DNA from 4 places in the Stappia quadratibracata genome. Region 3 is predicted to be linked to each of the others. Evidence: predicted binding sites of a transcription regulator. Region 3 holds the regulator's gene; each other region holds the start of a gene.
What was found. Region 3 encodes PhoB, which activates phosphate uptake and scavenging genes when phosphate is short. Its sites were predicted from a motif close to TGTCATNNANCTGTCAT; they were not measured.
Positions count from the first base shown of each region.

Region 1: a site for PhoB is predicted at 2,071-2,087, ahead of ugpB (sn-glycerol-3-phosphate ABC transporter substrate-binding protein UgpB). Genes of this name have one in related genera too.
Region 2: a site for PhoB is predicted at 3,347-3,363, ahead of H7H34_RS12550 (BtaA family protein). Genes of this name have one in related genera too.
Region 4: a site for PhoB is predicted at 1,948-1,964, ahead of olsB (l-ornithine N(alpha)-acyltransferase). Genes of this name have one in related genera too.

Region 1 is NZ_JACMIA010000001.1:2,623,331-2,629,249, reverse strand. It holds gene alr (alanine racemase) at 1-300, opposite strand, end outside; gene H7H34_RS11530 (replicative DNA helicase) at 326-1,807, opposite strand; gene ugpB (sn-glycerol-3-phosphate ABC transporter substrate-binding protein UgpB) at 2,234-3,553, shown strand; gene ugpA (sn-glycerol-3-phosphate ABC transporter permease UgpA) at 3,694-4,575, shown strand; gene ugpE (sn-glycerol-3-phosphate ABC transporter permease UgpE) at 4,584-5,420, shown strand; gene H7H34_RS11510 (sn-glycerol-3-phosphate import ATP-binding protein UgpC) at 5,426-5,919, shown strand, end outside.
Region 2 is NZ_JACMIA010000001.1:2,849,139-2,855,057, reverse strand. It holds gene H7H34_RS12565 (hypothetical protein) at 1-822, shown strand, start outside; gene H7H34_RS12560 (hypothetical protein) at 836-1,423, shown strand; gene gatB (Asp-tRNA(Asn)/Glu-tRNA(Gln) amidotransferase subunit GatB) at 1,710-3,194, shown strand; gene H7H34_RS12550 (BtaA family protein) at 3,419-4,678, shown strand; gene H7H34_RS12545 (SAM-dependent methyltransferase) at 4,675-5,352, shown strand; gene H7H34_RS12540 (TerC family protein) at 5,707-5,919, shown strand, end outside.
Region 3 is NZ_JACMIA010000001.1:1,043,762-1,049,680, forward strand. It holds gene pstA (phosphate ABC transporter permease PstA) at 1-985, shown strand, start outside; gene pstB (phosphate ABC transporter ATP-binding protein PstB) at 1,038-1,799, shown strand; gene phoU (phosphate signaling complex protein PhoU) at 1,868-2,578, shown strand; gene phoB (phosphate regulon transcriptional regulator PhoB) at 2,716-3,414, shown strand; gene H7H34_RS04800 (GcrA family cell cycle regulator) at 3,558-4,100, opposite strand; gene H7H34_RS04805 (aspartate aminotransferase family protein) at 4,599-5,798, shown strand; gene argF (ornithine carbamoyltransferase) at 5,798-5,919, shown strand, end outside.
Region 4 is NZ_JACMIA010000003.1:89,460-95,378, forward strand. It holds gene H7H34_RS22590 (DUF1330 domain-containing protein) at 1-296, shown strand, start outside; gene H7H34_RS22595 (GNAT family N-acetyltransferase) at 293-772, shown strand; gene olsB (l-ornithine N(alpha)-acyltransferase) at 804-1,673, opposite strand; gene H7H34_RS22605 (ATP-binding protein) at 1,978-4,305, opposite strand; gene H7H34_RS22610 (LLM class flavin-dependent oxidoreductase) at 4,415-5,413, opposite strand; gene H7H34_RS22615 (YifB family Mg chelatase-like AAA ATPase) at 5,491-5,919, opposite strand, start outside.

The DNA of each region.
Region 1 (5,919 bases), 1.6 Mb from region 3:
ACCCGGATAGAGCCCGTTGAGAATGTAGACCGTAGCATCCGGCAGGTGGCGACGCACGGCCGCGCCTTCCTGCGGCGTTGCAACGAAATAGGTCCGACAGCCGGCGGCCCAGAGCGCCTGCAGGCACGGCGCATCGCCCAGCCCGTAGCAGTCGGCCTTCACCGCCGCACCGCATGCGGCGCCCTCCGCCATCAGGCCGGCGAGCCGCTGCCAGTTCGCTGCAAGAGCGGCAAGGTCTACGGTGATGCGGCCGTTGTCGATGAGAGGCGTGGCGCTGGCGCCGGAGTGGTTATCGATCACATCCCTGGTCCAGGCTCTGGCCGCGTCATTGCGGCTCGGGGAATCGGTCCGGGTCGGCGAGGTCGGAGAATCGGGTGAACTCGCCCTGGAAGTGCAGGTTCACTGTACCGGTCGGGCCGTGACGCTGCTTGGCGATGATCACTTCGGCCCGGTTGCGCACCCTGTCAAGCTTCTCCTCCCACTTGACGTACTCCTCGGTGCCTTCCTCGGGCATGGTCTTGCCGAGATAATACTCCTCGCGGAACACGAACATCACCACGTCGGCGTCCTGCTCGATCGAGCCGGATTCGCGAAGGTCCGAGAGGATGGGGCGCTTGTCGTCGCGCGATTCCACCTGACGCGACAGCTGGGACAGCGCGATGATCGGGACGTTCAGCTCCTTGGCCAGCGCCTTGAGGCCGGTGGTGATCTCGGTGATCTCCTGCACGCGGTTGCCGCTGTTCTTCTGCGAGCCGGTGAGCAGCTGGATGTAGTCGACGATCAGCAGATCGAGGCCGCGCTGGCGCTTGAGCCGGCGGGCACGGGCGACCAGCTGGGCGATGGAGATGCCACCGGTCTGGTCCACATGCAGGGGAACCAGCTGCATGGTCTGGGCGGCAGCGGCGAGCTTTTCGAAGTCGTGCTCGGAAATGTCGCCGCGGCGGATCTTCGAGGACGAGATTTCCGTCTGCTCGGAAATGATACGCGTTGCCAGCTGCTCGGCCGACATTTCCAGCGAGAAGAAGCCGACGACGCCGCCGTTGACGGTCTTCATCGTGCCGTCGGGCTGCTCCTCGGCCATGTAGGCCTCGGCGACATTGTAGGCGATGTTGGTGGCGAGCGAGGTCTTGCCCATGGCGGGACGGCCGGCAAGCACGATGAGATCCGACGGCTGCAGGCCGCCCATCAGGCCGTCGAGATCGCGCAATCCGCTGGCGATGCCCGACAGCGCGCCTTCGCGCTGATAGGCGGCGGCGGCCATTTCGATGGTTGCGGTCAGCGCGTCGCCGAAGGAGACGAATCCGGTGTCGGTACGGCCCTTTTCCGCCAGTTCGAACAGGCGGCGCTCGGCATCGTCGATCTGCGCCGTCGGCGGCATGTCGATCGGCGCGTCGAAGGCGATGTTGACCATGTCCTCGCCGATGCGGATCAGGGTCCGGCGGATCGCGAGGTCGTAGATCGCGCGGCCATAGTCCTCGGCGTTGATGACCGAGGCGGCGTCCGCTGCGAGCCGGAGGATATACTGCGCGGCCGACATGTCGGCGATGCGGGCATCCTGCGGGAAGAAGGTCTTGAGCGTGATCGGCGAGGCGACCTTGCCGGCGCGGATCAGCTGGCCGGCCTTCTCGTAGATCTCCCGGTGGGGAGCGATGAAGAAGTGCTCGGGCTCGAGAAAGTCGGAGACGCGGTAATAGGTCTCGTTGTTGACGATGATCGCGCCCAGCAGCTGACGCTCGGCCTCCGCATTATGCGGGGCAACGCGCATCGCCGCGGCGGTTGTGTCGTTCGCCGGAACCGGACCCTTCATTCTCACTTCCCCTCGTGTGCCCTTGTTCCTACCGGAGGCAGGGGGAGGGAGGAAGGGGAATCCGGGCGGTGTGCATTTCGTGTGAAAGGAGCGGGGAAAACGTGGGCGCCCGGTTGACGCGGAGGGCGATCTTCGTTCCGCCGGCAAAAGGTCTGCCAGGGGGCTAAGGGGCACGCATGACACGAAAGTGACCAACTTGCCCACATGCCCTAGGGGAACGGTGTGGATCAGCGATTTCCCGCTTGTCTTCGGGCTCTTGCGTCTGTCATGGAAGTGTCGCTTAATGTTCATGTGAGCGACATCTGGCGTTCATATGAAACAAATACGAAATGCGGACATTTTCGTTCAACGCGTCTTCTATACCGGAGGCCGCGTTGCCCAGAACCGCATGTCGGGCCGGGTGCCCGAGCTTTGGGAGAGCAAACTATGGCTTATCGCAAGACGCTGGCCGGTCTGGTCGCCGCAACGATGCTTGCCGGCAGCACCACCGTGTCCTTCGCCGCCACCGAGATCCAGTGGTGGCACGCCTTCACCGGTCGCCTCGGCGATCTGCTGAACGAGCAGGTCGAGAAGTTCAATGCCTCGCAGAGCGACTACGTCGTGGTCGCTTCGCACAAGGGCAACTACTCCGAGGCGCTGAATGCCGGCATCGCCGCCTTCCGTGCCGGCGAGCAGCCGCACATCCTCCAGGTCTTCGAGGTCGGCACCGCCACGATGATGGGCGCCAAGGGCGCCATCAAGCCGGTCTACGAGCTGATGGCCGAGACGGGCAAGGAGTTCGACCAGAGCGCCTACCTGGCCGCGGTTGCCGGCTACTACACCACCACCGACGGTCAGATGCTGTCGCTGCCGTACAACTCCTCGACCCCGGTTCTCTATGTGAACCGCGATGCGCTCGAGGCGGCCGGCATCGATCCGAACACAGACCTGAGCACCTGGGAGAAGGTGGGCGAGGTGCTGGACAAGCTGAAGGCGTCCGGCGCGGCCTGCCCGCTGACCACCGCCTGGCAGAGCTGGGTGCATCTGGAGACCCTGTCCGCCTATCACGACGTTCCCTTCGCGACGAAGGAGAACGGCTTCGGCGGCGTCGACACTGAGCTGTCCTTCAACGGACCGGTTCAGGTCGCGCATATCGAGGCGATGGGCCAGTGGGCCAAGGACGGCAAGTTCATCTATGCCGGCCGTCGCAACGAAAGCGGTGCCCAGTTCCGCGCCGGCGAGTGCGCCCTGTTCACCGAATCTTCGGCCGGTTACGCCGGCGTGAAGTCCGAGGCCAAGTTCGCCTTCGACATCCGCCCGCTGCCGTACTGGGATTCGGTCGAGGCCGCTCCGGTCAACACGATCATCGGCGGCGCCTCGCTGTGGGTGATGTCCGGCCATGAGCCGGAAGAATATGCCGGCGTCGCGGAGTTCCTGAACTTCCTGTCGTCCGCCGACATCCAGGCCAAGTGGCACCAGGACACCGGCTACCTGCCGATCACCATGGCTGCCTATGAGCAGACCAAGGCCTCCGGCTTCTACGACGCCAACCCGGGCACGGACATTGCCGTCATCCAGATGACCGGCAAGGCGCCGACCGCCAACTCGAAGGGCGTGCGTCTGGGCAACTTCGACCAGATCCGCGGCATCATCGACGAGGAGCTGGAAGCGGTGTGGGCCGGCGACAAGTCGGCCAAGGAGGCGCTCGACAACGCGGTGGAGCGTGGCAACCAGCTGCTGCGCCGCTTCGAGCAGGCCAACCGCTGATCCCCTGAAACGGTCGCGGATGCGGGACATGTCCCGCATCCGTTGCCCATTCCAAGAAACGGGAAACGGTCCGGCAGCCTGCCGGGCCGTTTTCGCCCGTCGGCTAGACCCGGCGGACAGAGCAGCCGGAATAGCGCGCCATGCACAAACGCGTCGTCTTCAATAGTCGGGTCTTGCCGTATCTGCTGTTAGCGCCGCAGATCCTGGTGACACTCGTCTTCTTCTTCTGGCCCGCGGGCCAGGCGATCTACCAGTCCGCCTATATTCCAGACCCCTTCGGTCTTTCCTCGCAGTTCGTCGGCTTCGGCAACTTCGAGTTCCTGCTGAGCGACCGCTACTATCTCGCCTCGTTCAAGACGACGGTGATCTTTTCGACCCTGGTGACGTTCGTCTCCATGGGCGCGGCGCTGTGGCTCGCGGTCATGGCCGACCGGGTGATCAAGGGATCGAGCGCCTACAAGATGCTGCTGGTGTGGCCCTATGCGGTGGCCCCGGCGGTCGCCGGCGTGCTGTGGCTGTTCATGTTCAATCCCAATGTCGGTCTTGTTGCCTGGTACCTGAAGGCAATGGGCTACAACTGGAATCACGTCCTGGACGGCGAAGAGGCGATGGGGCTCGTCGTCGTGGCCTCCGCCTGGCGCCAGATCAGCTACAACTTCCTGTTCTTCCTCGCCGGCCTGCAGGCGATCCCGAAAAGCGTGATCGAGGCCGCGGCCATCGACGGGGCAAGCTTCGCCCGCCGGTTCTGGACCATCGTCTTTCCGCTGCTGTCGCCCACCACGTTCTTCCTGCTGGTGGTCAATGTCGTCTACGCCTTCTTCGAGACGTTCGGCGTGATCCACACGATCACCGGCGGCGGTCCGCAGCAGGCGACGACGATCCTCGTCTACAAGGTGTTCTCCGACGGTTTCGTCGGCCAGGACCTCGGGTCCTCGGCCGCCCAGTCGGTGATCCTGCTCTTCGTGGTCGGGCTGCTGACGGTCGTCCAGTTCCGCTATATCGAACGCAAGGTGCACTACTGATGAGCGGCATGGTCGAAAAACGCGGGCTCGGCATCTGGCTGACCCATATCGGGCTGATCGTCGGCATCGCGATCATCTGCTTCCCGATCTACATGGCCTTCGTCGCCTCGACGGTGACGCAGCCGGAGATCGCCCGCCCGCCGATGCCGCTCATCCCCGGGCCGCATCTGATCGAGAACTACACGGCTGCGCTGACGAGAGGCGTCAACTCGCCGGTCCTCCTGATGCTGTTCAACTCCAGCGTCATGGCGCTCGGTATCACCATCGGCAAGATCGCCATCTCGATCATCTCCGCCTATGCGATCGTGTATTTCCGCTTCCCGTTCCGCATGGCGTTCTTCTGGATGATCTTCCTCACCCTGATGCTGCCGGTCGAGGTGCGCATCGTGCCGACCTACGAGGTCGTCGCAGGGTTCGGGATGCTCAATTCCTATACGGGCCTCATCCTGCCGCTGGTGGCTTCCGCGACGGCGACCTTCCTGTTTCGCCAGTTCTTTCTCACGGTTCCGGACGAATTGATCGAGGCGGCGCGGGTCGACGGGGCAGGGCCGGTGCGCTTCTTCCTCGACATCCTGCTGCCGATGTCGCGGACCAACATCGCCGCGCTGTTCGTGATCCTCTTCATCTACGGCTGGAACCAGTATCTCTGGCCGTTGCTGATCACCACCAAGCCGGAAATGAACACCATCGTGATGGGCATCAAGCAGATGTTCCCGTCCGGCGACGATATCGCCGACTGGCCGGTGATCATGGCCACCACGCTGCTGGCGATGCTGCCGCCCGTCGCCGTCGTCATCTTCATGCAGGGGCTCTTCGTGAAGGGTCTCGTGGAAAGCGAGAAATAGGTTTCATGGCGAAGATCGCTTTTTCGAACGTCCGCAAGTCCTACGGCACCACCCAGGTCATCCACGGGGTCGATGCGGAGATCGCCGATGGCGAACTGATCGTGATCGTCGGGCCGTCCGGCTGCGGCAAGTCCACCCTGCTGCGCATGGTGGCAGGTCTGGAAACCGTGACGTCGGGCGAGATCCGTATCGGCGACCGGGTGGTCAACGATTTGGAGCCGCGTGAGCGCGACATCGCCATGGTGTTCCAGAACTACGCGCTCTATCCGCACATGTCGGTCTTCGACAACATGGCCTACGGCCTGAAGATCGCAGGTGTTGCGAAGCCGGAGATTGCCGAGCGGGTCGCGCAGGCCGCTAAGATGCTGGAGCTCGAGCCCTATCTCGACCGCAAGCCACGCCAGCTTTCGGGCGGCCAGCGCCAGCGCGTCGCCATGGGCCGAGCGATCGTGCGCAAGCCCTCGGTCTTCCTTTTCGACGAGCCGCTGTCCAATCTCGA
Region 2 (5,919 bases), 1.8 Mb from region 3:
TTGTTAATGAACATCTATCATGATGATAATATCAGCTTTTTTGGTGATTTGACCGTCTATACAAGCGGATACATGCAGGCTTTGCTTCGAAATGAGCCTGATGTGCCGATGCTTACTGTGGAGCAGCAACCTCCTCCGGCTGGAAGAGAGTACATTCATTCGATGATGTACTGGATGATCATCGGCAATCATGTTTTGACTATCCAGAGCCGTTCTCTTTCAACTAAAAATTTGGAGCAGTATTTAACTTGGCTTTTGAAAGAGCGTACGACCCAAATGCAAGCCAACGGCCAAGTAATACTGACGGCCAAATTTGATGGCGATGAGGTTGGGGGGGATTTAGATGATATAAGTCATATAATCGTTGGCGGTACGGGTGTTGTTGAAGCTGCGCCTGCTACGCACCCGCAAGCCCCCCCCACCGAACAGGAGGTGGACCAGCGAGTTGATGTAGGTGCACGTCGCTCATGGGGGGAGCGCGCTATGGCGGTGCTGCGGGCGATAATGAGCAATGAGGCCGACGTCCAAACTTTACTAGAAAATATACCTGAGGGCGCGGACTTAGATGTCTCTGTGCATATCGGATACAAGACTAAAAAGCGTCGCGTTAGCCGCGCGCCCATGCAGCAGGCGTTGCGACATTTGCCTGAAGGAGAAATCACCGCGATTGGCAGGCATGGTAAGATGACGGGAAAGGATATCCGATTGAGTTATCCTGTGCGGGTCCTCTGCTCGGGTAGCCTGCTCGATGCGAACGATGTTCGCGAGAAACTGAGATCCGCTTACGAATATTTTGTCGCCAACGGCAAAATAAACGCTTAGGGACGCTTTTTTAATGAGGTTCTTGGTAAGAAGATGGGATTTCTTTTTGTCGCTAGTGGCGTCCACGGCGGGTGTGTATTTTTTGCCTTACAACTCTGTAAAAAACATTACGACAGAACTTATGGCTTTTTTTAGTATCCAATCTGCTGTTATTCTTCCTGCTATGATATTTACCGCCGGAATTATAAAGCCGGACGGGCTGGAGCTCGAAGATGCTAAACGCTACCACAAAGCGCTGAGGCGCCAGATGCAATTTTGGGTTTCTTTGCTTTGTTTAGATTTTATTGCTGTTTTTTCTTTGATTGCTGGAAAGGCTCTTGATTGGAATCTTGTGGTTGTGACCTGGGAGGGATTTGGTCCAGTGGACCTCAGCTGGTTTATTCCAAGTGTCTTATATTTTTCTGGGGCTTTGGCTGTTTTTCGGACCATTCCCTTTGTGAAAGGAGTTTTGAGCCTGCTTGATCTGAACAGTGATATGGCGATGAAAGCGATAACTCGTAGAAATCAAAATGAAAATGCAGAAAAGAAAGCGCAAGCAGACCCGCGCGAGATGATATTGCCCGAGGGGTACGGACGAGTAGTGAAGTCAGGCGATGAATAAATGGACGTTTTCTCGTGTTTGAGTTGAGCGTATCGCGCGGCTGCGCTTAGTTGGGGTGTTGATTTGGCCCCGCGACCCGTGTTGAATGCCTCCCCATCCCCCACCTCCCCCCTTGCGGGGAGGGCAAAGACCCACTACCCACACACTCGAGCGTTCTGGCGTGCGTTTCCGCGCGCGCGGCACGCGTTCAGGACAAGTCCGCCCCAGGCTGTGGTTTTCGCGCGTGCGCGCGGGGCTTTGAGGGGGCGGGCGACAGGCACGACACAACGGGCAGGACTTCCACGGCATGAGCATCGTCGACACCCGCACCCCCGATCCCAAGAAGTTCATCAAGGGCGCCACGGGCGACTGGGAAATCGTGATCGGCATGGAGGTGCATGCCCAGGTCACCTCGAATGCCAAGCTGTTTTCCGGCGCCTCGACCGAGTTCGGCAAGGATCCGAACGCCAATGTCAGCCTCGTCGATGCGGCGATGCCGGGCATGCTGCCGGTGATCAACGAGGAATGCGTCAAGCAGGCGATCCGCACGGGCCTTGGCCTCAAGGCGCAGATCAACCTCAAGTCCGTGTTCGACCGCAAGAACTACTTCTATCCGGACCTGCCGCAGGGCTACCAGATCTCCCAGTTCAAGCAGCCGATCGTCGGCGAGGGCGAGGTCCTGCTCGACATGCCCGGCGGCGAGCAGGTGACGGTGGGCGTCGAGCGGCTGCATCTGGAGCAGGACGCCGGCAAGTCGCTGCACGACCAGCACCCGACCATGTCCTTCGTCGATCTCAACCGCTCGGGCGTCGCGCTGATGGAGATCGTCTCCAAGCCGGACCTGCGCTGCGCCGACGAGGCGAAGGCCTATCTGACCAAGCTGCGCACCATCCTGCGGTATCTGGGCACCTGCGACGGCAACATGGACCAGGGCTCGATGCGCGCCGACGTCAACGTCTCGGTGCGCGCGCCGGGCGGAGCCTTCGGCACGCGCTGCGAGATCAAGAACGTCAACTCCATCCGCTTCGTCGGCCAGGCCATCGAGTATGAGGCCCGCCGCCAGATCGGCATCCTGGAGGACGGCGGCAGCATCGACCAGGAGACGCGCCTGTTCGATCCGGTCAAGGGCGAGACCCGCTCCATGCGCTCCAAGGAGGAGGCGCACGACTACCGCTATTTCCCCGATCCGGACCTGCTGCCGCTGGAGTTCGACCAGGCTTATGTCGACGCGCTCGCCGTCGACCTGCCGGAGCTGCCGGACGACAAGAAGGCACGCTTCATCGCCGATTACGGGCTCACCGCCTATGACGCCGACATCCTGGTGGCGGAAAAGGCCTCGGCCGACTTCTTCGAGGAGGTCGCCAAGGGGCGCGATGCCAAGCTGTCGGCCAACTGGGTGATCAACGAGCTGTTCGGCCGGATCAACAAGGAAGGGCTGGAGCTGAGCGAAAGCCCGGTCTCCGCCGGCCAGCTCGGCGGCATCGTCGATCTGGTGGTCGACGGGACGATTTCCGGCAAGATCGCCAAGGACCTGTTCGAGATCGTCTGGAGCGAGGGCGGCGACCCGGCTGCGATCGTCGAGGCGCGCGGCATGCGCCAGGTGACGGATCTCGGCGCCATCGAGGCCGAGGTCGACAAGATCATCGCCGCCAACCCGGACAAGGTCGAGCAGGCGCGCGCCAAGCCCGGTCTTCTCGGCTGGTTCGTCGGCCAGGTGATGAAGGCGACCGGCGGCAAGGCCAACCCGCAGGCGGTCAACGACCTGCTCAAGGCGAAGATCGGCATCGAGTAGGGCGGGGCGGCTTCGCTCTGGCAGCCAATGGGCCCCGGGTCGCGCTTCGCTTGCCCGGGGTGACGGCTGAGGGGATGCGAGGTCGGCGCGCCACCCACAGGATGTCATCCCGGCCTTGCCTGCAGCCGGCATGACGCCCGCGCGCACCGCCCTGTCATCATCCCGTAACGAGAACGGCTTACCCGGCTCACTTCAAGGCAACTTGAGGAGAGTCGGAGGTGGCCATGCTGTCGGGTCAGGCGTCGAACACGAAGTCGGTCAATGCGGGGCGGGGCGCTCTGCTCGGCCGGGCGGTGCATCGCAACAAGGCCCTGTCGGGCGAGGGCGCGCTGGAGCGGCTCTTCACCCTGGCCTTCCAGGGGCTGGTCTATCCGCAGATCTGGGAAGACCCCGAGATCGACATGGACGCGCTGGAGATCGGCCGCGACCACAAGGTGGTGACCATCGCCTCGGGCGGCTGCAACGTCCTGTCCTACCTGACGGCCGATCCGGCCAGCATCACCGCTGTCGACCTCAACCGCGCGCATGTGGCGCTGACCCGGCTGAAGCTCGCCGCCGTCAAGCATCTGCCGGGGCATGACGACTTCTACCGCTTCTTCGGTAAGGCGGACGAGAAGGGCAATGTCGAGGCCTACAACCGCTTCCTGCGCGAGCGGCTCGACCCGGAAACCCGCGACTACTGGGAAAAGCGCGGCCTGACCGGGCGCAAGCGCATCACCCTTTTCGCCCGCGACCTCTACCACCACGGGCTGCTCGGCTATTTCATCGGCGCCGGCCATTTCGTCGCCCGCGCCTATGGCATCGATCCCAAAGACATGCTGCGCGCCCGATCGCTGGAGGAGCAGCGCACCTATTTCGACAAGGCGCTGGCGCCGTTGTTCGACAAGCGGATGGTCCGCTGGGCGACGTCGAAGCGCGTGTCGCTCTACGGGCTCGGCATTCCGCCGGCGCAGTACGAGGCGCTGGCCGGCAGCGGCCCCGGCGGCATGGCGGCGGTGCTGCGCGAGCGGCTGGAGCGGCTGGCCTGCGACTTCCCGCTTTCGGAAAACTACTTCGCCTGGCAGGCCTTCGGCCGCGGCTACGCCAATGACGAGGCCGGCCCGCTGCCGCCCTATCTGCGGCGGGACCACTTCGAGGCGATCCGCGCCCGCGCCGACCGGGTGCGCGTGGTCAACCGCTCCTTCACCGACTATCTGGCCGCGCAGGAGGGGGGCAGCGTCGACCGCTACGTCCTGCTCGATGCGCAGGACTGGATGACCAACGCCGCGCTCAACGCCCTATGGTCGGAGATCACCCGCACGGCCCGTCCGGGCGCGCGCGTCGTCTTCCGCACGGCGGCCGAGCCCAGCCTGCTGCCGGGCCGCGTCGCGCCGGAAATCCTGGGGCAGTGGCGCTACGATGCGGAGCGCTCGCGCAAGCTCGGCTACATGGACCGTTCGTCGATCTATGGCGGCTTCCACCTCTATATCCGCGGCGCGGCATGAGTGCGCGGGGCGAGCCGGAGACAGGCGCACGGGCCTCCGGCGGCGCGGAGCTGATGGACGGCATCTACCGCTGGCAGCGGCATGTCTATGACGCGACGCGCAAATACTATCTGCTCGGCCGCGACCGGCTGATCGACGATCTCGCCCCGCTGCCGGGCGGCACGGTGCTGGAGCTGGGCTGCGGCACGGCGCGCAATCTGGTGCTGGCCGCCCGCCGGCACCCGCAGGCGCGCTTCTTCGGCATCGACATCTCGCAGCAGATGCTGGAGAGCGCGCGCGGCTCGATCCGCCGCGCGGGGCTTGATGACCGGATCAGCGTCGCGCAAGGCGACGCGACGGCGTTCGACACGGCGGCGCTGTTCGGCGTCGAGCGCTTCGACCGGGTGTTCTTCTCCTACAGCCTATCGATGATCCCGCCCTGGCGCGAGGCGCTCATGGCCGGCGCCGGCGCGCTGGCCCCCGGCGGCCGGCTGCATCTGGTCGACTTCGGCACGATGGAGGCCTGGCCGGGCTTGGTGCGCGCGCCGTTCCGCGCTTGGCTGTCCGCCTTCCACGTCGCGCCGCGGGCGGATCTGGGGGCGGCGCTGGAAGCCTGCGCGCAGGCGCACGGGGCACGGGCCTCGTTCCGCCGGCTGCATGGCGGTTACGCGGTGATCGGGCGGCTGGAGGCGTAAGGCTGCCCCTCCCGTGATGCGCTGCGGGCGCCTGCCGGTCGCCTCGGAATGGAACATCCGGCCGTCTGGTGCGTTTCTTGACCGCTGCAACGGCCATGCTAGGCTGCAGAGGCAGCGCGCGGGCACGTCCCGGCGCGCTAAGGAGGGGCGGACAATTCCATGGCGGCCGACGGCGACAGCACGGACGCACGCGACCGACTTTCCCGGGAGCCGTTGGCGATGTGCGTCCGGCGGCTCCGCGTTTCCGCTTCCATTCCCGTTTTCGCAGGCCCAATGCCCGCACCCGCTTGCCGACAGGTCCGGCACGGCGGGTCTTGCGCGCGCCTGCGCCGTCGCCATTAGGAAAGGTTCGATATGGAATTCCTGGCAGATCCGAACATCTGGATCGGGCTTGTCACCCTGGTTTTGCTCGAGGTTGTACTCGGCATCGACAACCTCGTGTTCATCGCCATCCTGGCCGACAAGCTGCCGCCCGAACAGCGCAACAAGGCGCGCCTGATCGGCCTGTCGCTGGCGCTCTTCATGCGCATCGCGCTGCTGTTCTCGATTTCCTGGATCGTGACGCTG
Region 3 (5,919 bases):
AGCGGACTTGCGCAAGATGCTGTCCTCCGGCGCCGCCGCCCAGGTGCGCAGCTTCGTGCTCGCCAATCCGGGCCGCATCGGCGAGACGGTGACGTTCGAGCTGCTGGCCTCCTCGCGGGTCGACGGCTACCTCAAGGGACGCGTCACCCGCGAAGCGCTCGTCAACGACAAGAACCTCGATGCCGCCCATCTCGACCTGGTCGACCAGATGGCGGACAAGGGCGTCGTTGAGAAGCGCTTCAACATGGACTTCATCACCGGGTCCGACGCCTCGGACTCGCGTCCCGAGCAGGCCGGCATCGGCGTGTCGATGATCGGCTCGCTCTACATGATGCTGGTGGTGTTGTTCCTGTCGCTGCCCATCGGTGTCGCCGCCTCGATCTATCTTGAGGAATTCGCACCGAAGAACCGCTTCACCGACCTGATCGAGGTCAACATCTCGAACCTGGCGGCGGTGCCTTCCATCGTCTTCGGTATCCTCGGCCTTGCGGCGTTCATCCAGTTCGCACACCTGCCGCAGTCGGCACCGATCGTCGGTGGCCTGGTCCTGACGCTGATGACGCTGCCGACCATCATCATCTCGACGCGTGCCTCGCTGAAGGCGGTGCCGCCGTCGATCCGCGATGCAGCGCTGGGTGTCGGCGCCTCCAAGATGCAGTCGGTGTTCCACCATGTGCTGCCGCTGGCCGCACCCGGCATCCTCACCGGCACCATCATCGGCCTTGCCCAGGCACTCGGCGAGACCGCGCCGCTGCTGCTCATCGGCATGGTCGGCTTCATCGCTTCCAACTACCCCGGCAGCCTCGCCTCCGGCTTCCTCGATCCGAACTCGGCCATGCCGGCCCAGATCTACGAGTGGGCCAAGCGCGCGGACCCGGCCTTCTACGAGCGGGCATGGGGCGGCATCATCGTCCTGCTGCTGTTCCTCATGACCATGAACATCGTCGCGATCATCCTGCGCCGTCGTTTCGAGCGTCGCTGGTAAGGGGGCTTTCCAAGCCATGAACCAAATGACCAAGCCTGAGAAAGTCGCCGCCATGAACGAGGCCAAGATTTCAGCCGAGAAGGTCCAGGTCTTCTACGGCGACACCCACGCCATCAAGGATGTGAGCATCCGCATCGAGGAGAAGACGGTCACCGCCTTCATCGGCCCGTCGGGCTGCGGCAAGTCGACCTTCCTTCGCTGCATCAACCGGATGAACGACACGATCGACGTCTGCCGCGTCGAGGGCAACATCCTGATCGACGGAGAGGACATCTACGATCCCAAGGTCGACCCCGTGCAGCTGCGCGCCAAGGTCGGCATGGTGTTCCAGAAGCCGAACCCGTTCCCCAAGTCGATCTTCGACAACATCGCCTACGGCCCGCGCATCCATGGCCTGGCCCGCAACAAGGCGGCGCTGGAGGAGATCGTCGCCTCCAGCCTGCAGAAGGCCGGCCTGTGGAACGAGGTGAAGGACCGCCTCGACGAGCCGGGCACCGGCCTGTCCGGCGGCCAGCAGCAGCGCCTGTGCATTGCCCGCGCCATCGCCGTCAGCCCGGAAGTGATCCTGATGGACGAGCCCTGCTCGGCCCTCGATCCCATCGCCACCGCCAAGGTGGAGGAGCTGATCGACGAGCTGCGCGAGAACTACACGATCGTCATCGTCACCCACTCCATGCAGCAGGCCGCCCGCGTCTCGCAGCGCACGGCCTTCTTCCACCTCGGCAACCTAGTCGAGGAAGGGGCGACGAACGACATCTTCACCAACCCCCGGGACAAGCGCACCCAGGACTACATCACCGGCCGCTTCGGCTAGTCTGGACCAGCCGCGGGAACAGACGGGATGACGCGTGCACCTTGCCGCGCCCCGAATGGAGAAGAGACATGAGCCAACATACCGTTTCGTCGTTCGACGAGGAGCTGAAGGAAGTCGCCGGCCGGGTGTCGGAGATGGGCGGCCTCGCCGAGATGATGCTGAACGATTCCGTGCAGGCCCTGGTGCGCATGGACAAGGAGCTTGCCCGCCGCGTGATCGCACAGGACAAGCGGGTCGATGCCCTGCAGTTCGAGATCGAGGAGCAGGCGATCCTGATCATCGCCCGCCGTCAGCCGGTCGCCAGCGACCTGCGCGACGTGATCTCGGCGATGCGCATCTCCAACGACCTTGAGCGCGTCGGCGATCTCGCCAAGAACGTCGCCAAGCGCGTCATCGCCATCGAGGGTACCTTCGACTCCAAGAAGTTCGCCCTCGGCGTGGAGCACATGACCGAGCTCGCCCAGAGCCAGCTCAAGGATGTGCTGGATGCCTATGCCGGCCGGGACGGCGTGGCGGCGGCCTCCGTGCGCGACCGCGACGACGAGGTCGACGCGCTCTACACTTCGATCTTCCGCGAACTCCTCACCTACATGATGGAGGATCCGCGGCAGATCTCGGTCTGCGCCCATCTGCTGTTCTGCGCCAAGAACATCGAGCGCATCGGCGACCATGCAACCAACATCGCCGAGAACGTCATGTACATGTCGACCGGCGTGCTGCCGACCGACGAGCGTCAGAAGGTCGACGAGACCGGCATCGAGACCGATACCGCGTCCTGAGGACGCCCTGGCAACCTGACGATGGCGCGGACGGCCCTGCCGTCCGCCGCCGCTGACAACGAGAGCCGGCAAGGCGGCGCGAGCGAAAAGCCGCGCCGATGCCTCCCGGCCGGGTCGATTGGACAAGGGTATCCGACATGCCGAAGGTCCTTATTGTCGAGGACGAAGAGCCTCTCATCATGATGCTGCGCTACAATCTCGAGGCCGAGGGCTACACGGTCGAGACCTGCATGCGCGGCGACGAGGCCGATCTTCTCCTGCGCGAGAGCCAGCCGGACCTGCTGCTTCTCGACTGGATGCTGCCGGGTCTGTCCGGCATCGAACTGTGCCGCCGCCTGCGCTCGCGTGCCGAGACGGAACGTCTGCCGGTGATCATGCTCACCGCCCGCGGCGAGGAACAGGAGCGCATCCGCGGCCTTGCCACCGGTGCCGACGACTATGTGGTGAAGCCGTTCTCGATCCCGGAGCTGATGGCGCGGGTGCGCGCGATGCTGCGCCGGGCAAAGCCGGAGGTCGTCTCCTCGCTGCTGCGCGCGGGGGATCTGGAACTCGACCGGGAGACCCACCGGGTGCGCCGCTCGGGCCGCGAGATCCATCTCGGCCCGACCGAGTTTCGCCTGCTGGAGTTCCTGATGACCTCGCCGGGGCGCGTCTTCTCGCGCGAGCAGCTGCTCGACGGCGTCTGGGGCCATGACGTCTATGTCGACGAGCGCACGGTCGACGTGCATGTCGGGCGCCTGCGCAAGGCCATCAACCGCGGCAAGGTGCCGGATCCGATCCGCACCGTGCGCGGCGCCGGCTATGCCTTCAACGACCAGTTCGCCGCCGCCTCCTGAAACCCGCAGCTAGCGGAAACGCCTGAGCGGCTGTCGCGCCGTCTATCTGCGAACCGGCACCAGAATGCGAAAAGGCCCGCCGCGGATACCGCAGGCGGGCCTTTCTCGTAACTGCGCCCCCGGAAACGGGCCGGGGCGTTGCCTCAGCCGTTGGCGACGTTGCGGTCGCGGCGGCGGTCGCTCGCCGGCTGGTAGGCGATGCGGCAATGATAGGTGCAGTAGGGAACGCCCGGGTTCGACGGGTGGCCGCAGAAGTAGAAGTCTTCCTTGGTCGGGTCGCCGATCGGCCATTTGCAGGTCCGCTCGGTCAAGGTCAGGATCGTCGCGCGCTTGGCGATCGGCACCAGCTCGGCAACCGGCTTGGCCTGCGGCGCGGGAGCCGCGACCGGAGCGGTCTCGATCTTCAGCGCGGTGGCGCCCACCGTCTGCGGTGCCGAGGGGGCATTGCCGCCCTGCTGCTGGGTCGCGGCCTGTGCCGCTTCCTCCGCGCCGCCCTTGGCCGGCTTGGTGCGCGCCTTCTGCGCGGGAGCCGCCGCCTTGGCGCGTCCCGACAGGCCGAGGCGGTGGACCTTGCCGATCACCGCATTGCGGGTCACGCCGCCCAGTTCTGCAGCGATCTGGCTGGCGCTCAGCCCGTCGGTCCAGAGCTTTTTGAGAAGGTCGACGCGTTCGCTTGTCCAGGACATGCGCTCAACTCCGTGTTTGATCGGGCCCCGACATCTGGTTAATAAAAGGTTATCGGCACACCGTGAGGGTGCCCCGCTCATTGCCGGATTTTGAGGCTATTGTGAGTCGGATACACGAGATCTCGTATTTCTTGACTGCAAAGCTACAATATGCCGGGTTTGCGGTTCAAGGTGAGGGGGCGATTCACCTGGGGATTGATACGGTTTTCCCCAGAAAAGGCCGTTTCCGGCGACTTTGGTCCTGCCAGCGCCCGAGCGGCGCGCATAGCCAATTCCGTTGACTTTCCCGCGCTCTCCCGGTGTATAACGGGGCTTCCTCGCCGTGCCGCCTCTCGTGGGCGGCATAATTGCTTTCGGCGATGCCTGTCGGCGGTTCTTGCCGCTCTTTGCGGCGGCATGACGGCAGCGTTCCGACAGCAGGCGAGGGGATCGAAGGCGGCTCGCTCCGCCAAGGCATCTCCCCGGCAGGACAGCCGGTCAATGGGAGCAGGTAAGGACATGGAAGGCTCATCTCTCTATCAGACCTACAGCCGCGCGAACCTGGAGTTCGTGCGTGGCGAGGGTGTGTGGCTGGAGACTTCCGATGGCCGACGCTTTCTCGACTGCGCCGCCGGCATCGCCGTCAATTCGCTCGGACATTCCCATCCCGGTCTCGTCAAGGCACTGAAGGACCAGGCCGACAAGCTGTGGCACGTGTCCAACGTCTATGCCATCGAGGGGCAGGAAGCGTTCGCGCGCAAGCTGGCCCAGGCGACCTTTGCCGACCGGGTGTTCTGCACCAACTCCGGCGCCGAGGCGCTGGAATGCGCGATCAAGACCGCGCGGCGCTACTTCTATGCGAAGGGCGAGCCGGAGCGGGTCGACATCATCACCTTTGAGGGTGCCTTCCATGGCCGTACGCTGGCGACCATCGCCGCCGGCGGGCAGGAGAAGTATCTGGAAGGCTTCGGTCCCAAGGCTCCGGGCTTCGTCCAGGTGCCGTTCGGCGACCATGAGGCGTTGCTTGCCGCCATCGGCGATACCACCGCAGGCCTGCTGATCGAGCCGATCCAGGGCGAGGGCGGCATCCGCCCGGTGCCGACCGAGTACCTGCGCGAGCTGCGCCGCCTGTGCGACGACAAGGGCATCCTGCTGATCCTCGACGAGGTGCAGACCGGCGTCGGGCGTACCGGCAAGCTCTTCGCGCATGAATGGGCGGGCATCACCCCGGACATCATGGCCGTGGCCAAGGGCATCGGCGGCGGTTTCCCGCTCGGCGCGTGCCTTGCGACCGAGGAAGCGGCCTCCGGTATGAAGCCGGGCACGCATGGCACCACCTATGGCGGCAATCCGCTGGCCATGGCGGTCGGCAATGCCGTGCTCGACGTGGTGCTGGCCGACGGTTTCCTCGACAGCGTCCAGAAAAAGGGCCTGCTCCTGAAGCAGAAGCTGGCCGCCGTCGTCGACGGTCATCCCGCGATCTTCGAGGAGATCCGCGGCAAGGGCCTCATGCTCGGCCTGAAGTGCCGGGTCACCAACACCGAGCTGCTGTCGCATTTCCGCGAGGCCGGCGTGCTGGCCGTGGGCGCGGGCGACAACGTCCTGCGTATCATGCCGCCGCTGACCATCACCGAGGCGGAGATCGAGGAGGCCGTGTCGCGGATCGATCAGGCCGCTACCGCCATGGAAGCCGGGCTCGAGCGGGGAGCTGCAGAGTAATGACCATCCAGCCGCGCCATTTCCTCGACCTGACCGACGTCGATGCCAGCGAGCTGCGCTTCATCCTGGACGGCAGCCGCCGCATCAAGCAGGCGCGCGGCCCCGTCCGCGTGTCGGGCGG
Region 4 (5,919 bases), on a different contig from region 3:
AGGCATATTGGGTGGCGCGGGTCGATGTGAGCGATCCGGACGCCTACAGGAAATATATCGAGGCGAATGCCGAGGCGTTTCGCGCCTATGGCGCCCGCTTCATCGTGCGCGGCGGCCGCTTCGAGTGCAAGGAAGGCGCCGCGCGCCAGCGCAACGTGGTGATCGAGTTCGACAGCTACGAAAAGGCGCTCGAGTGCTACGAGAGCGAAGCCTATGCCTATGCCAAGTCGCTGCGCGCCTCGCACGCGGTCTCGGACCTGGTGATCGTCGAGGGCTACGACGGCTCGCAGCCGTGAGCGCGCCGGCCGGGGCCTTCGTGGTGCGGGTTGCAGGACCCGAGGATGTCCCGGCCCTGCACGAGCTGTGGCTGGCGGAGGCGGACCGGCGCGACTGGTCCCCGGCCGCCTCGCCGGAAGGCTTGCTGCCCGAGCTCGACCTGCTGGCGGCGGAAAACCGGGTCTGGGGTGCCTTTCGCCGCGGCCGGCCCGTCGCCATGGCGGCGGCGGGCGAACTGGACGGGGCGATGTGGCTGTCGGTGATGGGCGTTGCCTCGGCCTGCCGCGGCGGGGGCCTGTCGCGCTCGCTGCTGGCCTCGCTGCTCGGGCATGGCGCCTGGGCCGGCTATTCCGCGCTCGTCGCCTTCGCGCGGCCCGAGCGCGGCGGCTTTCTCGATCATGTCGGCTTCCTGCGGCTGGACGCCGGCCAGCTCGATGCCGGCGCGCGAAACATCGCCGCCCGCTACGGCGTCGAGCCCTGGGCCCGGCGCCTTTGAGGAGTGCCGGGGCGCCCTGACCGAGGGCGCGTTACTGGCTGGCGTAGCGGCCGGCGTCGGCGCCGTAATGGTTGACGTAGCGGCTGTTGAGCGCTTCCACCGGCATGACGATCAGCACGTCGGTGGTGCCGAACTGGCGGTCGACCACGGCGCCGTCGCCGATATAGGCGCCGAGCCGCAGGTAGCCCTTGATCAGGGGGGGCAGCTCGCGCAGCGCCTGGCGCTCGTTGACCTCGGCCTTCGGCATGCGGTTCATTTCGACGTAGCGGTCGCCGACCGCGCGCACCCGCCAGGCTTCCGGCGTCCTGGCATTGTGGTGCAGGAAGGCGAGCTGCGAGGCGATGCGGTCCGGATCGGTGCCCTCGATGGAGGCGCAGCCGACCATCACGTCGATCCGGTGCATCAGCACATAGGCCCAGATGCCGTGCCACAGCAGCTCGACCGTGCGCTTGGTGCGGTAGGGCTTGAGCACGCAGGAGCGGCCGAGCTCCAGGAACTGCAGGCGCGGGTGGGCGTCGACCAGCGACTGGATGTCGAATTCGGCGGCGGTGTAGAAGCCGCCATGGCGCTCGGCGACGTCCTGGCGCAGCAGGCGGTAGGTGCCGACGATGCGCGGCACGCGGCGGCCGAGCTTGTTGCGCTCGGTCAGGTCGTGGTCGAGCACCAGGAGATGGTCGCAAATGTCGTCATAGGCATCGACATCGCGCCTGTTGGCCTGGGTCGCGGCATCGGCGATCGCCGACATCTCCTCGTAGAAGACGTGGTAGCGCAGCTCCTGGGCCTTGCGGATCTCCTTGGCGCTGCGCGCCAGGCGCACCTCCAGCGAGCCGATGCGGCCGAGGCTGGGAACGTTGCGGCCCGAGGGGCCGGCCTTCATCGCGGCAAGCCAGCTGGTGGCCATCGCCGGGGCGAACTTGCGCATCAGGCTGCGCGGCGACAGAACAGCGTTTCTTGACATGGCCCCGAGCCTTCCCTGCTTGCCTCCCGCGGACGCCGTCACGCAACGGTGCCGGTTCCGGGCAGGCCCGGCCGGCCATTCTCGTGTCGCTCCTGCCAGCCGAACCGGCCCTGCCAAAACTCTCAACCGGCAAACAATTCCGGCGCAAGCAGGCAGGCGAATCGGCCGCACATGACGGACGGCCACGTTTGCTGGCCGTGCCGTAGACCATACTTTCCCAACACTTGCGTGACAATTGGCGAAGTTTTCAGTGCCCGCCCGGGAGGGCCGTCTCCGCGGTGCGGCGAACGATACGCCGGCGAAGCAGGTCCGGGTCTAGCGGCTTGGACAGGACCGCATCGGCACCGGCGGCAAGCGCCGCCTTTTCCGCATCGGCGGTGACATCGGCGGTCACCACATAGACGGGCGCGCGCGGCCAGCCGCCGGCCGTCTCCATCTCGCGGAAGCGGCGGATTGCCGCAATGCCGTCGACCACCGGCATGTGTAGGTCCATCAGGAGCATGTCGCAGGACCCGTCGGCCGCCGCGGCAAGGGCCGCGGCTCCGTCGGCGGCCACCACCGGCTCGTGGCCGAGCTTGCGCAGCAGGGCCTCGCTGAGCATGCGGTTGATGTCGTTGTCGTCGGCTACGAGGATGCGCAAGGGACGCTGCGCGCAGGCGCTGTCGCAGCCCGCCCCCTCGCCATCCGCCCCGGTGAGGGAGCGCGGCTCGGGCCGGTCCCAGGGCGACAGGCCGGTGTCGCGGCCGAGCAGCGTGGCGCAAAGCTCCGTCAGCGAGGTGGCGCGCACGGGGCGGATCAGGTAGCCGCCGAAGCCCGCCTCGCGCAGGCGCGGCAGCCGGTCGCGCTCGCTCGGCGCCAGCAGCACGCCGGCGGGGGCGGCAAGTCCGGCGGCGCGGGCGCTGGCGAGCCAGGCGCCGGCATCGGTCACCGCCAGCGGGTCGAGCAGGACGAGATCGGCGGACAGAAGCGCATCGTCGTCGTCCTCCTTGCCCGGGGCAAGCAGCGTGGTCGCGGCACCTTGCGCGGCCAGCGAACGGGCGATTAGCGGCATCTCGATGCAGCTCGCCGACACAAGCGCGATGCGGGAGCCGGCCAAGGGCCGCGCGGCCGGAGCCGGCGCGGGCAGGGCCGGGGCGGCGCGAAGCGGCAGCTCGACGCGGAAGGTGGCGCCCTCGCCCGGCGCGGAACAGGCGATCACGTCGCCGCCCATCAGCCGGGCCAGCCGGCGCGAAATGGCGAGGCCGAGGCCGGCGCCGTCGAAGCGGCGGGCCGGGCCGTGGTCGACCTGCTCGAACTCCTCGAACAGCCGTTCGGCCTCTTCCGGGGCAAAGCCGATGCCGGTGTCGCGCACGGTGATGGCGAAGCGGCGCGAGGGACCTTCGGGGGTGTCTTCTCCGGTCTCGGCGATCGGCTCGATGCAGATCTCGACGCCGCCGGTCTCGGTGAATTTCAGCCCGTTGCCGGCCAGGTTGAACAGGATCTGGCGCAGGCGCGTCGGGTCGGCGACGAGACGCGCAGGCATGTCGGGCGCGATATAGCAGCCGATCTCCAGCCCCTTCGACTGGGCACGCGGCGACAGCAGCTCCACGACGCTTTCGGCAAGCGGGGCAAGGGCGATCTCCTCGGGCGCAAGGTCGAGGCGGCCGGCCTCGATGCGCGAGAGGTCGAGCACTTCGTTGATCAGGAGCAGCAGGATCTCGCCGGAGGCGCGCACCGCTTCCACATAGCTTGCCTGCTCGGCCGTCAGCCGCGTGTCGGCGAGCAGACCCGTCATGCCGAGAATGCCGTTGAGCGGGGTGCGGATCTCGTGGCTGACGGTGGCGAGGAACCGGCTCTTGGAGGCGTTTGCGGTCTCCGCCTGGTTGCGCGCGGCAAGCAGGGCGTCCTCGATGCGGCGGCGGTCGGTGACGTCGCGCAGGATGGTCTGGATCAAGGGTTCGCCGCTGGTGCCGTCGCGCACCGGCACGTCGCGCCGGGCGAACCAGCGCTCGCCGCCGGAAGTCTGCATCCGGATGTCGCGGCTGGCCTCGTCTTCGGCCGTGCTGCCGTTCGCCTCCGGCAGGGCGGGGGCCCAGCCCTCCGGGAACAGCCGTTCGGCGGCATCGTTGGCATAGACGATCTCGCCGCCGGCGCGCCAGCGGGTGACCACGTCGCCCAGCGTGTCGAGCACGTCGCGCAGCCGGCCGTCGCTTTCCTTCAGCCGCCAGGTCTCGTCGCGCAGCTGCTCGTTTTCGGCTCTGAGCAGGTTGCGCTCGGAGGCGAGCGCGGCGAGGCGGGCGCTCGCTTGCGCCATTGTCCGCATATGGGTGCCGCGCTGGGCCTGCAGCAGGCCGGCAAGGCCGATGGCGAGCCCGGCGATGGCGAGCGCGGCGCCGGAGGCGGCAAGGCGCATCTGCTCGGGCACCAGCCAGATGGTGAGCGCGGCGCCGGCGAGAAAGCTGGCGGAGGCGACGGCGATCGTCAGCAGCGAGGGGGCGGAAACGGCGGGCGTGCGCGGGGAAGCTTCGGCGCGCTCGGGCGCGTTCGGCCCGGTGTCGCTGTGCTCCGTTCCGTCATGGCGTTTCGGGGCGGCCACCTGCTCTCCTCGTAAATCGGCTGGCTCGTACAAGGCGCACGAACCCGCCGATCTTCGAGGGGAGAGATTGAGAAACCGTTGCGGCAAAAGGACCTTGGGTCAGCGGTCCCTAGGCGGCGGTCGCCAGGTCGTTGAGGATCCCGGCCGCCAGCTCGAAGGACCGGACCCGGGCTGCGTGGTCGTGGATCATGCCGGTGACGATCAGTTCGTCGGGCTGATAGCGCTCGAGGATCGCGGAAAGCCCCTTGCGGACCGTGTCCGGCGAGCCGGTCGCCGACACGCTGAGGGCCTGGTCGACCTGCGCAAGGACATGGGGCGGGATCTCGGCCGCGACGTCCTCGACCGGGGCCGGCAGCTTGCCCGGGCGCCCGGTACGCAGCCTTGCGAAGGAGAGCACCTGCGAAGAGCGCAGGTAGCGGGCTTCGGCATCCGTGTCGGCGACGAAGACGCCGGCGGCGACCATGACGTGCGGTTCGGCGAGCTGTTCGGACGGACGGAAGGTGCTGCGATAGACGGCCAGCGCCTCCTCCAGCATCGCCGGGGCGAAATGCGAGGCGAAGGCGTAAGGCAGGCCGAAGGCGGCCGCAAGCTGCGCGCCGTAAAGGCTCGATCCGAGGATCCAGACCGGCACATGGGTGCCCTCGCCGGGAATGGCGCGGACCGGTCCGCCCTCCGACGGGTCGCCGAGATAGGCGATGAGGTCGACGACGTCCTGCGGGAAGTTGTCCTCGCCCGCCATGTGCCGGCGCAGCGCCCGGGCTGTTGCGAGGTCCGTGCCCGGCGCGCGGCCGAGGCCTAAGTCGATGCGGCCGGGAAACAGCGTTGCCAGCGTGCCGAACTGCTCGGCGATGACCAGCGGCGAATGGTTGGGCAGCATGATGCCGCCCGCCCCGACGCGGATGGTCTTCGTCGCCGCTGCCACCTGGCCGATGACGACGGACGTGGCCGCGCTGGCGATGCCCGGCATGTTGTGGTGCTCGGCAAGCCAGTAGCGGTGATAGCCCGCCGCTTCCGCCTTGCGGGCCAGATCGATGGTGTTGGCGAGCGCGTCGGCCGACGTCTTGCCTTCCGGCACGGGGGCCAGATCGAGAAGGGAATAGTGTTGCATGAGGATCTCCGTTGGGTCCTCATTTAGGATGCGGCGGCCCGGCAGCCAAGGGCGAAGGGGGAGGCAGAAGGGGGCGCTCAGGCCGCCCGGCGCTCGAGACTGGCGCCCCGGTAGCTCAGCGCCTCGGCGAGATGCAGCCGCGAGACAGCGTCCGAGCCGTCGAGATCGGCCAGCGTGCGCGCCACTTTAAGCACCCGGTGATAGCCGCGCGCGGAGAGCTGCAGCGCATCGGCCGCCGATTGCAGCAGGTCGAGGCCGGCGGCATCGGGCGCGGCGACTTGCTCGATCAGCCGCGCGCCGGTGGCGGCATTGGTGCGGGCGGAGACGCCGAGCGCGGCGTAGCGCTCGCTCTGGCGCTGGCGGGCACGGGCGACCCGCTCGGCGACCGCGGCGGAGCTTTCGGCCTGGGCAGGGCGCAACAGGTCGGAGGCGGCGACGGCCGGCACCTCGATCCGAAGGTCCAGCCGGTCGAGCAGCGGGCCGGACAGGCGCGCCTGGTATTCGGA